Regions from separate parts of the Dyadobacter sp. 22481 genome, predicted to be linked through region 3. Evidence: riboswitches for the same ligand, from Rfam matches in the RefSeq annotation. Region 3 holds a riboswitch; each other region holds the start of a gene.

The links. Region 3 has a riboswitch for cobalamin ahead of ACTJJJ_RS10470 (TonB-dependent receptor plug domain-containing protein). Riboswitches for the same ligand answer to the same signal wherever they lie in the genome.
Region 1: it holds a riboswitch for cobalamin, as region 3 does, so the genes downstream of both, ACTJJJ_RS07465 (TonB-dependent siderophore receptor) here and ACTJJJ_RS10470 (TonB-dependent receptor plug domain-containing protein) in region 3, are expected to answer to the same signal.
Region 2: it holds a riboswitch for cobalamin, as region 3 does, so the genes downstream of both, ACTJJJ_RS17195 (ABC transporter substrate-binding protein) here and ACTJJJ_RS10470 (TonB-dependent receptor plug domain-containing protein) in region 3, are expected to answer to the same signal.

Annotation. Positions count from the first base shown of each region.
Region 1 is NZ_JBQENV010000001.1:1,933,684-1,936,955, forward strand. Features, by position in the region: gene ACTJJJ_RS07455 (DapH/DapD/GlmU-related protein) at 1-270, opposite strand, end outside; gene ACTJJJ_RS07460 (helix-turn-helix domain-containing protein) at 373-1,251, opposite strand; cobalamin riboswitch at 1,477-1,664, shown strand; gene ACTJJJ_RS07465 (TonB-dependent siderophore receptor) at 1,827-3,272, shown strand, end outside.
Region 2 is NZ_JBQENV010000002.1:1,714,669-1,717,940, forward strand. Features, by position in the region: gene cbiB (adenosylcobinamide-phosphate synthase CbiB) at 1-914, shown strand, start outside; cobalamin riboswitch at 1,052-1,233, shown strand; gene ACTJJJ_RS17195 (ABC transporter substrate-binding protein) at 1,262-2,434, shown strand; gene ACTJJJ_RS17200 (cob(I)yrinic acid a,c-diamide adenosyltransferase) at 2,435-3,019, shown strand; gene ACTJJJ_RS17205 (bifunctional adenosylcobinamide kinase/adenosylcobinamide-phosphate guanylyltransferase) at 3,016-3,272, shown strand, end outside.
Region 3 is NZ_JBQENV010000002.1:82,127-85,398, reverse strand. Features, by position in the region: gene ACTJJJ_RS10480 (glyoxalase superfamily protein) at 1-290, shown strand, start outside; gene ACTJJJ_RS10475 (DMT family transporter) at 316-1,236, opposite strand; cobalamin riboswitch at 1,301-1,501, shown strand; gene ACTJJJ_RS10470 (TonB-dependent receptor plug domain-containing protein) at 1,572-3,272, shown strand, end outside.

The DNA of each region.
Region 1 (3,272 bases), on a different contig from region 3:
GATGAACACATTTTTACCCAACGTCGTAAACCTGCCGAAGTTGGTGTAAAACGGAGGAAATACCGTAGTCGATTCGTCGACCGGGGTGCCGATGATTTCGCTGAGGCACTCACGCAACTGATCTGTGTCTGTGACATTGGCATTCATTTGCGTGCATAAGCGGATGGTTCGCGCGACGGCCCGTCCAAAGTCGTCATAGCCCGGATCGTCTTTCCGGATCACTTCTCCGGCCCGCATCCGGTCAAAAATATCTTGACTGTTGCTTTCCATTTTGTATTGTTTATAGTAGACTTTCTACGCCGACAACCTACTACAAAGATACCCGTCAGACAGCCCGTCAGGTAACAACAATCAAACTGATCATTAAGAATTTCAAACCGCTTCGATTCGGAGCGCGCGCGGGTTTGTGCCCGTCATTCGCTTGAAGAAATTGTTGAAATAGGTAGGATATTCAAAGCCCAGCGCGTAGGCAATCTCGGAAATGTTCCAGTCGGTGTGCTGTAAAAGCGCTTTGGCTTCCGTCACGATCCGCTCGGTAATATGAGCGGTGGTGGGCTTGCCGGTAACCTGTTTTACCGCCCGGTTGAGGTAGTTGACGTGCAAATTGAGGTTGGCAGCATAGTCCTGCGCCGTCTTCAGTTGAAGTGGCCGGTCCGCGCTTTCGATCGGAAACTGCCTTTCCAGCAGTTCAAGAAACACCGACGCAATACGGCCGGAGGCATTTTTTCGCTGGTTGTAATTTTCGGACGGTTGCAGTTTCAACGCCTCATGGATGATCAGGTTGATGTAGTTCCGCATCAGGTCGTCCTTATATGAGTAGTCGGTTTTTTGTTCCTCTATCATGCGTTGGAAAAGCGAATTAAGGAAATCCCGTTGCTGTACCGAGATAGTCAGGATGGGCGTGCCTCCAATCTTGAAAAAGGGTGATTGTTGAAGGCTGTCATTGCGTTCGGAGGCTATCAGAAACTCCTCGGAAAACAGGCAGGTGTAACCCACATAACTGGTTGAAAGCGTCTCCCAGGAATAAGGAATATGCGGGTTCCCGAAAAATAGCACGGTTCCGTCGGTTTCGAAGCTCCTGTCGGAATAATGAATTTTACTTTTGCCGGTCGTCAGGCAGATCTTGTAAAAGTCCTTCCGGCTGTACACGCGGGTCGCCTGGCCGTCCTCCTCGATCTGAAAGACATTAAACCCCTTTAATTTCAGTTTACTATTGAATTCGGAAACCCGGCGCCGCTTTGTATTTTCCATAACACAAAATTAAGAATTACACGAATTTAATCACTGCAATACAAAAATAGAAATGCACTCAGGAAGCTGTACCTGAGCCGAGGCCTACCATGAAAACGGACGACCCTGAGACAGGTTTGTTTTACAGTCAACTGGGGGAAGTTTGCCGCCACGCGGGCTTTCACCGGGAAAGTAACATTGTTCAATACGTTCCGTATATTTGCGGTCCAAAGAAGTTCTTTACTTTATTTTTCCAACAGGAAAGGTTTTGCTTTTCAGTGAATTAATAGGGAATCGTGTGTAAATCACGAGCTGTCGCGCAACTGTAAGTAACTACCCAAAATTTATATCGAACAGATCCACTGTCCGCCTCGGATGGGAAGGATGATATAAATGTTACAAGCCAGGAGACCTGCCTTTTCCAGTGGACGACGCTTTCGCGCAATAAAGCAGGTCGGTCTGGATCATTACTCCCATGGTTTTGTAAACACGCAAAACCGGCGCCTGTTTGGCGCCTCCTCCTCATGCTTGTTTGTGAAAGCGGCTTCAAAATGCTGCAAAGAGCTTTTAACTCATCTAACCATTTAGTTAAAAGTATGCAAAAAACTACCCCCTGCTGTTCGCGGACTAACGGCGGAGCTAAGAAAACAACATTTTCATTCCTGCTGGCCTGCGCATTGTTGCTAGCTTCCCTCCTGGCTCCCGCCGCGGCTCCCGGACGTGTCAGAGGCTCCATCCAAAGCGAAAAAAGCGATGCCGTCGCCGGGATTAGCGTCCGTCTGGAAGGCACTCCCTATGCAGCCGTAACCAACGCCGACGGCCGTTTTGACATTAAAAACGTGCAGGCAGGAAGCTACACGCTTCTCATCAGCGGCGTAGGCCATGAGGCGAAGAAAGAAAACATCGTGGTCAAGGAAGGGCAAGCATTGGAATTGAATTATAAACTCAATACCAGTACCAACGAGCTCTCCGAAGTAGTCATTAGTACTGCCAGGCGCCAGGCGTATTCAGGCATCAACAAAATCGATGTTCCCCTTCGCGATATGCCGATCACGACTTCCACAGTATCGGCGAAAACCATCGGGCAGCGCGGCATCGACGATTTGGGCGAGGCCATGAAAAATACGACCGGCGTGCGGGCCAACAACACCTACGGCGGTTTCCAGCATTTCACGATCCGGGGTTTTTCTAATTTCGTGCTTTTAGTGGATGGCGTGCGCGACGAACGTCACAACATTTCTACCAGCGCGCCAAACACCAATTTGGCCAACGTGGAGTCGATCGAAGTATTGAAAGGGCCAGCTTCGGTATTGTTCGGCCATTCGGCTTTGGGCGGGATTATTAATATTGTGAGAAAAAGACCGACTGCGGGTTTCAAAGCGGACTTTTCGGCCAGCTATGGTACATTCAATACCCGGCGCATCCGCGCGGGTGCGGGCGGAGCGATCAGCGACGAATTGCGCTACCGTGTAGATTTCGGGATGTCGGACACCGATGGATACCGCCGTTCAGGCTCGAATACCAACAATGGCTACCTCGCATTGGAATACACTCCGACAGATAAAGATCAGCTCTACCTGACCATTGGCGCCAATAAGGACATGTACGACACCGACGCGGGCATTCCGATGCTGGAAGGCAGCAAATTGGCGCCGGGCATGAATGTGAACACCCGCTACAACGATCCCCAGGATTTTCTGAAACACACCCGCTATGATTTTCAGTTGAAATACACGCGGCAACTGACAAGTAAGCTCCGTCTCTCGAACCAGCTCTCGTATTATGACGACAATATCAACTATTTCTCCACGGAAGAGCTGAGCTTTAACTCGGGTAGGGATTCCTTGCAGCGGTCGTATCCGTTTTACTTTAACCACCTTACCAAACCGTGGCAAAACCAGTTGGAACTGACCTTGGATTTCAATACCGGCTCCATTGAGCATAAGCTGTTGGCAGGTTATTCAATCAGCGTCCTGGACCGGAAAACTTACAATGGAGACGTATTTGGTCCGGCGCTTGACGCGACTATCTCCATTGACAAT
Region 2 (3,272 bases), 1.6 Mb from region 3:
TGGCTGCGGGGTATTTGCTGGATTTATGGCTGGGCGATCCCGACAGCTGGCCACATCCGGTCCGGGTGTTCGGTAATGCCATTGCGAAGGGTGAAAAACTCTTGAACCATGGCCGGTTCCGGTTTTTGAAGGGGACGGTACTAAGCGTACTCCTGGTGGTTTCAGTGTTTGCATTTTTTTATTGGACCAATGTAATACTGATGCAGCTTCCTGTTTTGCTGGTGTTGGTCAATACTATTTGGGTTTATTACGGCCTGGCCAACCATTCCCTCATTGCGGAAGGTAAAAAGGTGTTCAGTGTGTTGGAAAATGAAGGGCTGGACGCAGGTAGGCAACAGCTTTCGAGAATTGTTGGCAGGGATACTTCAAAGCTGAATGCGCAGCAGATACGCATCGCGGTGTTGGAAACAATGTCCGAAAACCTGAGCGACGGAGTCGTAGCGCCCCTTTTCTACTATGCGATAGCAGGGGTACCGGGCATGATGGCTTATAAAATGGTCAACACGATGGATTCGATGCTGGGGTACAGGAATGAACGCTATGAATGGTTTGGGAAATTTGCCGCGCGGCTGGACGACGTGGCCAACTTTATCCCGGCGCGTTTGACAGCGTTGCTGATGGTTTTGGTGACCGGGAGCAAACGAGGGTTACTATTTATCTTCAAATTTGGTGGGAAGCACAAAAGCCCGAATGCCGGTTACCCCGAGGCAGCCCTGGCGGGAATTTTGGATTGCCGCTTCGGAGGGCCGAATGTGTATCAGGGAAAGTTGGTTGAGAAGCCTTTTATCGGCGAGAACGACCGGGTCATCAAGCCGGGCGAAATTACAAGCGCGGCAAATGTTAATCACCGGACTTGCGTGTTGATGGTATTGATGATTCTTCTGTTGATTAGTTCAAGTCTCTGTCTTCCGTGATTTTCTGAACCAACGCTGGCGAAGTGCCGACCAATCTTCGGAAATATCTTCCAGGATCGATTTCCGTAGGATGTCGTCTCGTTTCATGTTGGGAGTGTGCAAATGAATCTTTACAATGATAAGCAATAAAATATCGCTAGTTTTGCGGCCATCCAGGTACACGCATTTCGCGTGATTAAAAGGGAATCCGGTGAAAGTCCGGAACAGTCTCCGCTGCTGTGAGTTCACAACGAGGCTCTTGTATGATGTCACTGGGGTTACCCCGGGAAGGCACAAGGGTTGAACGAGTCAGAAGACCTGCCTGCAAACGCTGTTAATATGGCTTTCGGAAGAAAGGCCGGTGACTCATGACTATTAGAAAAATACTTGCAGCCATACTGCTGTGCGGCTTGCTGGCCGGTTGCAGCACTTCTTCATCGCTTTACGAAAAAGGCGATTCTCATTACGCTGGTCGTGACCTCTTCCCCGAAAAGGCCAAAGTGGTTTATGCCAAGGGCTTCAAAATCAGCTATCACAAGTACTATAAGGTCGTCAGGATCATGAGCCCGTTCGAGAAAGCGACGGATACGCTCACGTATGTGCTGGTACAACGCGGTACGCCACGCCCGATCGGGTACAACGACAGCCAGGTGATCGAGATCCCCGTTAGGAGCATGGTCGCGATGTCGTCGCTGCACATCGGCTTGATCGGGTTCCTGGGCTGCGAGGATATTCTCACAGGTATGGGAAATCTCAAATATGTTTCTTCCGCCAAAGTGCTGGACCGGATCAAATCCGGCCGGATTGTGGAAGTAGGCAAAGATCAGGGGCTTAATGAAGAATTGTTGGTGAGCATGCATCCCGATCTGATTATGGCTACGGGCAGTCCGGTTTCGAAGGTGAGCCGGTATGAGTCGTTACATCAGGCGGGGATTCCGGTGATGGTCAATTCGGAGTGGGTGGAAACCACACCGCTGGGACGGGCGGAATGGGTGAAACTGCTCGCTGCATTGATCAATAAGGAAGGAGAAGTGAACAAAAAGTTCGCGCGTGTGGAGGAGGAATATAAACAGTTGGTGAAACTGACAGCCAAAGTTGCCTTACGCCCCAGCCTGATTACGGGGATGAATTCGAAAGACGCCTGGAATGTTCCGAATGGCGATAGCTACGTGAGCTGCTTTTTCCGGGACGCGGGAGCCTCGTACCATTGGGCGAACACAAAAGCGACGGGAAGTTTGCCACTAAGCTTTGAAACGGTTTATCCGGTTGCGCTGCAGGCCGACTTTTGGCTGAATGTGAGCATTGGAAATGTACAAACCAGGAAAGATGTTCTGGCGCGCGACATCCGTTATGCCGACTTCAAATCATTCAAAACCAACCGTATTTACAGCTACAACAACCGCATGAATGCGCAGGGTGCGAACGATTACTGGGAATCCGGTGCGGTGAACCCGCATCTGGTGCTGGCCGACCTGATCCGCATTCTTCACCCGGAGCTGTTGCCACAGCACGAGTTGATATACTATAAATCAATCAATTAAATGAAAATATACACCAAAAAGGGCGATAAGGGTACCACCGGGTTGTTTGGCGGAAGCCGGGTAAGCAAGGACGACGTCCGCATTGAATGCATCGGCACGCTTGATGAAGCCAATTCGACGATCGGATTGCTGCGCGTAAAGTTGGGCACGGGGCATGAATGGCAGGCTAATCTGCACAAAATACAAAAGGATCTGATGGACATGATGTCCCACCTGGCTCGCCCTTCGGACGCAAAAAAAGAGAACAAAAACCCGATGCCGGTCGATGGAGCGGCTTTTTGTGAGGAGTGGATCGATGCGCTTGAAGCTGCTATGACCTCGCCGTCCGATTACTTTTTGCTACCGGGCGGGAACGAGGTGTCGGCGCTATGCCATGTTGCGCGGACGCAAATGCGCAGGGGCGAGCGGAGGTTGGTGTCGCTGATCAAAACCGACGAGGTAAATGAGGCTATCCCGGCTTATGTCAACCGGCTGTCGGACCTGTTTTTTACCCTCGCACGAGCCGAAATGGACAAGGCAGGCGTTGCGGAGGAAAAATGGCAGCTCTTTTTGTATAAACGCTTTAAAAGTGCGGAGCCGTCATGATCATTTACGTTACGGGCGGTGTCCGCAGCGGAAAAAGCAGGTTTGCGATGGATCTGGCATTGCAAAAAAGTGCCAATCCGGTATATGTGGCTACGTCGAGGGTTTGGGACGAGGATTTTGCCAGGCGTGTAAAACGGCATCAGGAAGAGCGCGGGCCGGAATGGACATTGCTGGAAAGTGAGCGGAATATTCATTTGCTGCCGCTCGCAGGAAAGGTGGCGGTGATCGATTGCGTTACATTGTGGCTTACAAA
Region 3 (3,272 bases):
CCAAAGCACGTGAGTTTTACATCGGCTGGCTTGGCTTCCAAATCGACTGGGAACATCGGTATTCCGATGATGCTCCGCTCTACATGCAAATTTCCCGGGACGGCGTCACACTTCACCTCTCCGAGCATCACGGCGACAGTACACCCGGCGCCAAGATTTTCATCGAATGTACCGGCGTGCGGGACTTTCATCAAGAGCTGAACGAAAAACACTACAAATACAACCGTCCCGGCCTGGAACAGGAGCCTTGGAATGCAATACATCAGTCACCGTTGTCGATCCATTTATGAACCGGCTGGCATTCAACGAGCGGCTTTAAGCATTTTTTGCTTTGCCCAAAGACACCAGAATGCCACCAGCAATGATCAGTAGCATGCCTGTCAGCATGGAAAGGGAAGGAATAGCTTCGCCCATCAAAAAGCCGATCAGTACCGAGAAAAGGATATTGGAATACCCCACAGCAGCGACGCGCCCGGCTTTATCGAAGGTAAACGACTGCGTGAGCATTTTTTGTCCTAAAAGTGCCGTAAGCCCCAGGGTCAGAAAACCCAGCCATTGCCAGGCAGTCTCCGGCCATTTAAATGTACCTATTAGAAAATCCAAATGCTCCATTGGATAATAGGTGCCAACCAGCATCGACAAAATAGGCATTACAATACCGCTGAGCATGAAAGAGAGAATGATCGCACGTGTGTCGTACACCACGCCTAACTGCCGGATTGAAAGGTAGGAAACGGCCGTAAGCAAAGCATTGCCCAGACCCAACGCATTGTCTCGCAGCGACGATGAAAGGTCGGGCCGGAAGACGAACAAAATACCGGTAAAACCAACAAATATGGCCATCCATTCCTTTCCATTCAGCGTTTCGCCTATGAGTAGCCAGGAAAAGAGCGCGAGAAAAATCGGGTAAGTGTACTGATATGTGGATGCACGGCCAAGCCCGAGCGTTTGAATTGCATAAAAGAGCATGTAGAGAGAAAGTGTCCCCACTACTCCCCTGAAAATCAGCAATCCCAGCTTTCCTCCCTCCTGCCTCAGCGGACGCTTCCAAATGCTGCTGATAATAAAGACCACGCCGACGATATTCCTAAAAAAAACCAGTTGAACTATGTGGAATTCCCTCCCGAGCCATTTCGAGATCGCAGATGTGAGCGAGAAGAAAAAAGCGGCCCCCAGCATGAGGTAAATGCCTTTCAGGGAAGACGCGGTCGAAAATTTTTCAGTAGAAGAAGCCAAAAGCAATCAGAATTTGCGCAAAGATAGCGGTTATCACACACAACGGAAAGTCGGCGAAAATACCTAACTTTACACCCGCTTGGTGCCATAAGCTGCTTCTAGTCAGCAATTAGGCTTAATAGGGAATTCCGCGAGAACCGGAAGCTGTCCCCGCAACTGTAAGTCTGCCAATTTGCCTCCGATTCTTCATGCCACTGTTTTTACGACGGGAAGGCACCGGATGCGAAAGACGAGCCAGGAGACCTGCCAAAGCATTTGATCGGCCCGTTTTCGGAGGAAAAACAGTAGATCGCCGCCATTCATTGCGATTTAGCGTGTTTACCGACCGGAGATTTGTGAGTTACTGGATATTGTGGGCAAGTTTTGCACTGGCACTACCTTGTTATGCGCAAAAAGACTCCATCGACCTCGACCCGGTGGTAGTCAGGGGTTTTGTTCCTCAAAAATTCATGAGCGGCCTCAAAATACAGACCATAGACTCAACTTCCCTCGCCCAGCTACGGTTTCAGAATATCAGCGATGTGCTTTCCGCATTTACACCTATTGCGTTCAGGAATTACGGCCCAGGGCAACTTAGTACCGCCTCATTCAGAGGCACTTCTGCCAACCACACGGCTGTTTTATGGAACGGGCTCAATATTAACGCCCCCACCCTCGGACAGACCGATTTTTCCACGATTCCCGTTGCCGGCTTCGACCAGCTTTCGGTTCAATATGGCTCAGCGGCCAGCATTGTAGGTTCCGACGCCGTAGGTGGAAGCATTCTGCTAGGGAGCAACGTCAATAATGATGCGTTCAAGACTTCGGCAGGATCGCAGCACGACAGTTTCAATAACCATCAGTTTCAGGCAAATGCACGCTATTCTGGAAGTTTGAACGATCAATGGTCGGTTTCCGGAAAAACAGCCTTCTACAACGGACTGATGAACAACGATTATCCAAGGCGTTACCGAAGAAGCTACCTGCTTTTGCCCACGGAAACCTGGCAGAAAGGAATGGTGCAAGACCTGTTCTTTCGTGCAAAAAATGACCGGGAGTTATCAGCACATATCTGGCTCACCGACAATAACCTGACTTTGACACCCGACGACGAGCAAGGCCGTGAAATGACCCGGACAACCGCCTACCGCACGATGGTTCGCTATCAGGTGCGGACGCTTGCGGTGCGCACAGCATGGGTACGCGACGTCATCGATTATGCCAAAGGCGACCTCGCCCACCCCGACCATTCGGTAACTAACAAGTTCGCGTCAAGAGTCGAAAAAGACTTTACACTAAGTCTGGGAGACAACATAAATGCTGTTTCCATCAAAACCGGCGGGGAATGGACGCATTATCGTTCGCGTGTACCCGGCTATGCGCAATCGCCCGTGAGCGAGAACCGCACAGACTTTTTTCTACTGACGCGCTGGCAGCCGGGTTCGAGGATTACCGCGTCCGTGAATCTCAGGCAAGGGTTTGTGACAGGCTATAATCCGCCATTCACGCCTTCGGTAGGGCTGGAATATGGTTTAATTCAAAAAATACATTATAATCTCAAAATCAAAGGCTCGGCTGGCCGCAGCTACCGCGTGCCTACGCTGAATGAACGCTATTGGAAAGATCTGGGAAATCCTGGCATCCGCCCGGAAACAGGCTGGAATAAGGAGATAGGCCTCGAACAAATCTTCAAGGAAGTATTCGGCGGCTCATTGCGCACTTCCGCAAGTTTTTACCATAACCGCATCAAAGACTGGACCTACTGGAACCCGTCGATGGGCTTCCGCGTCGAGAACCTGCAACAAGTGCTGGCCCGCGGCATTGAGCTACACCTGAGTTACCAGCAGCAGACCGGCACGATACGGCCAGGGCTGGACGCAGGCTACGCATTCAATAAAAGCAGCCAGGAAAAAGCCTACGATAATTACTCACAGGACATTGTCGGGAAACAACTTGCTTTTGTACCTGAGCATACGGCAAATATCAATGTGTTTTTCAAGTACAGGTCGACTCGGTATACGAGCCAGTTCCAGGCGGTTAGCAAGCGCTATTCTACT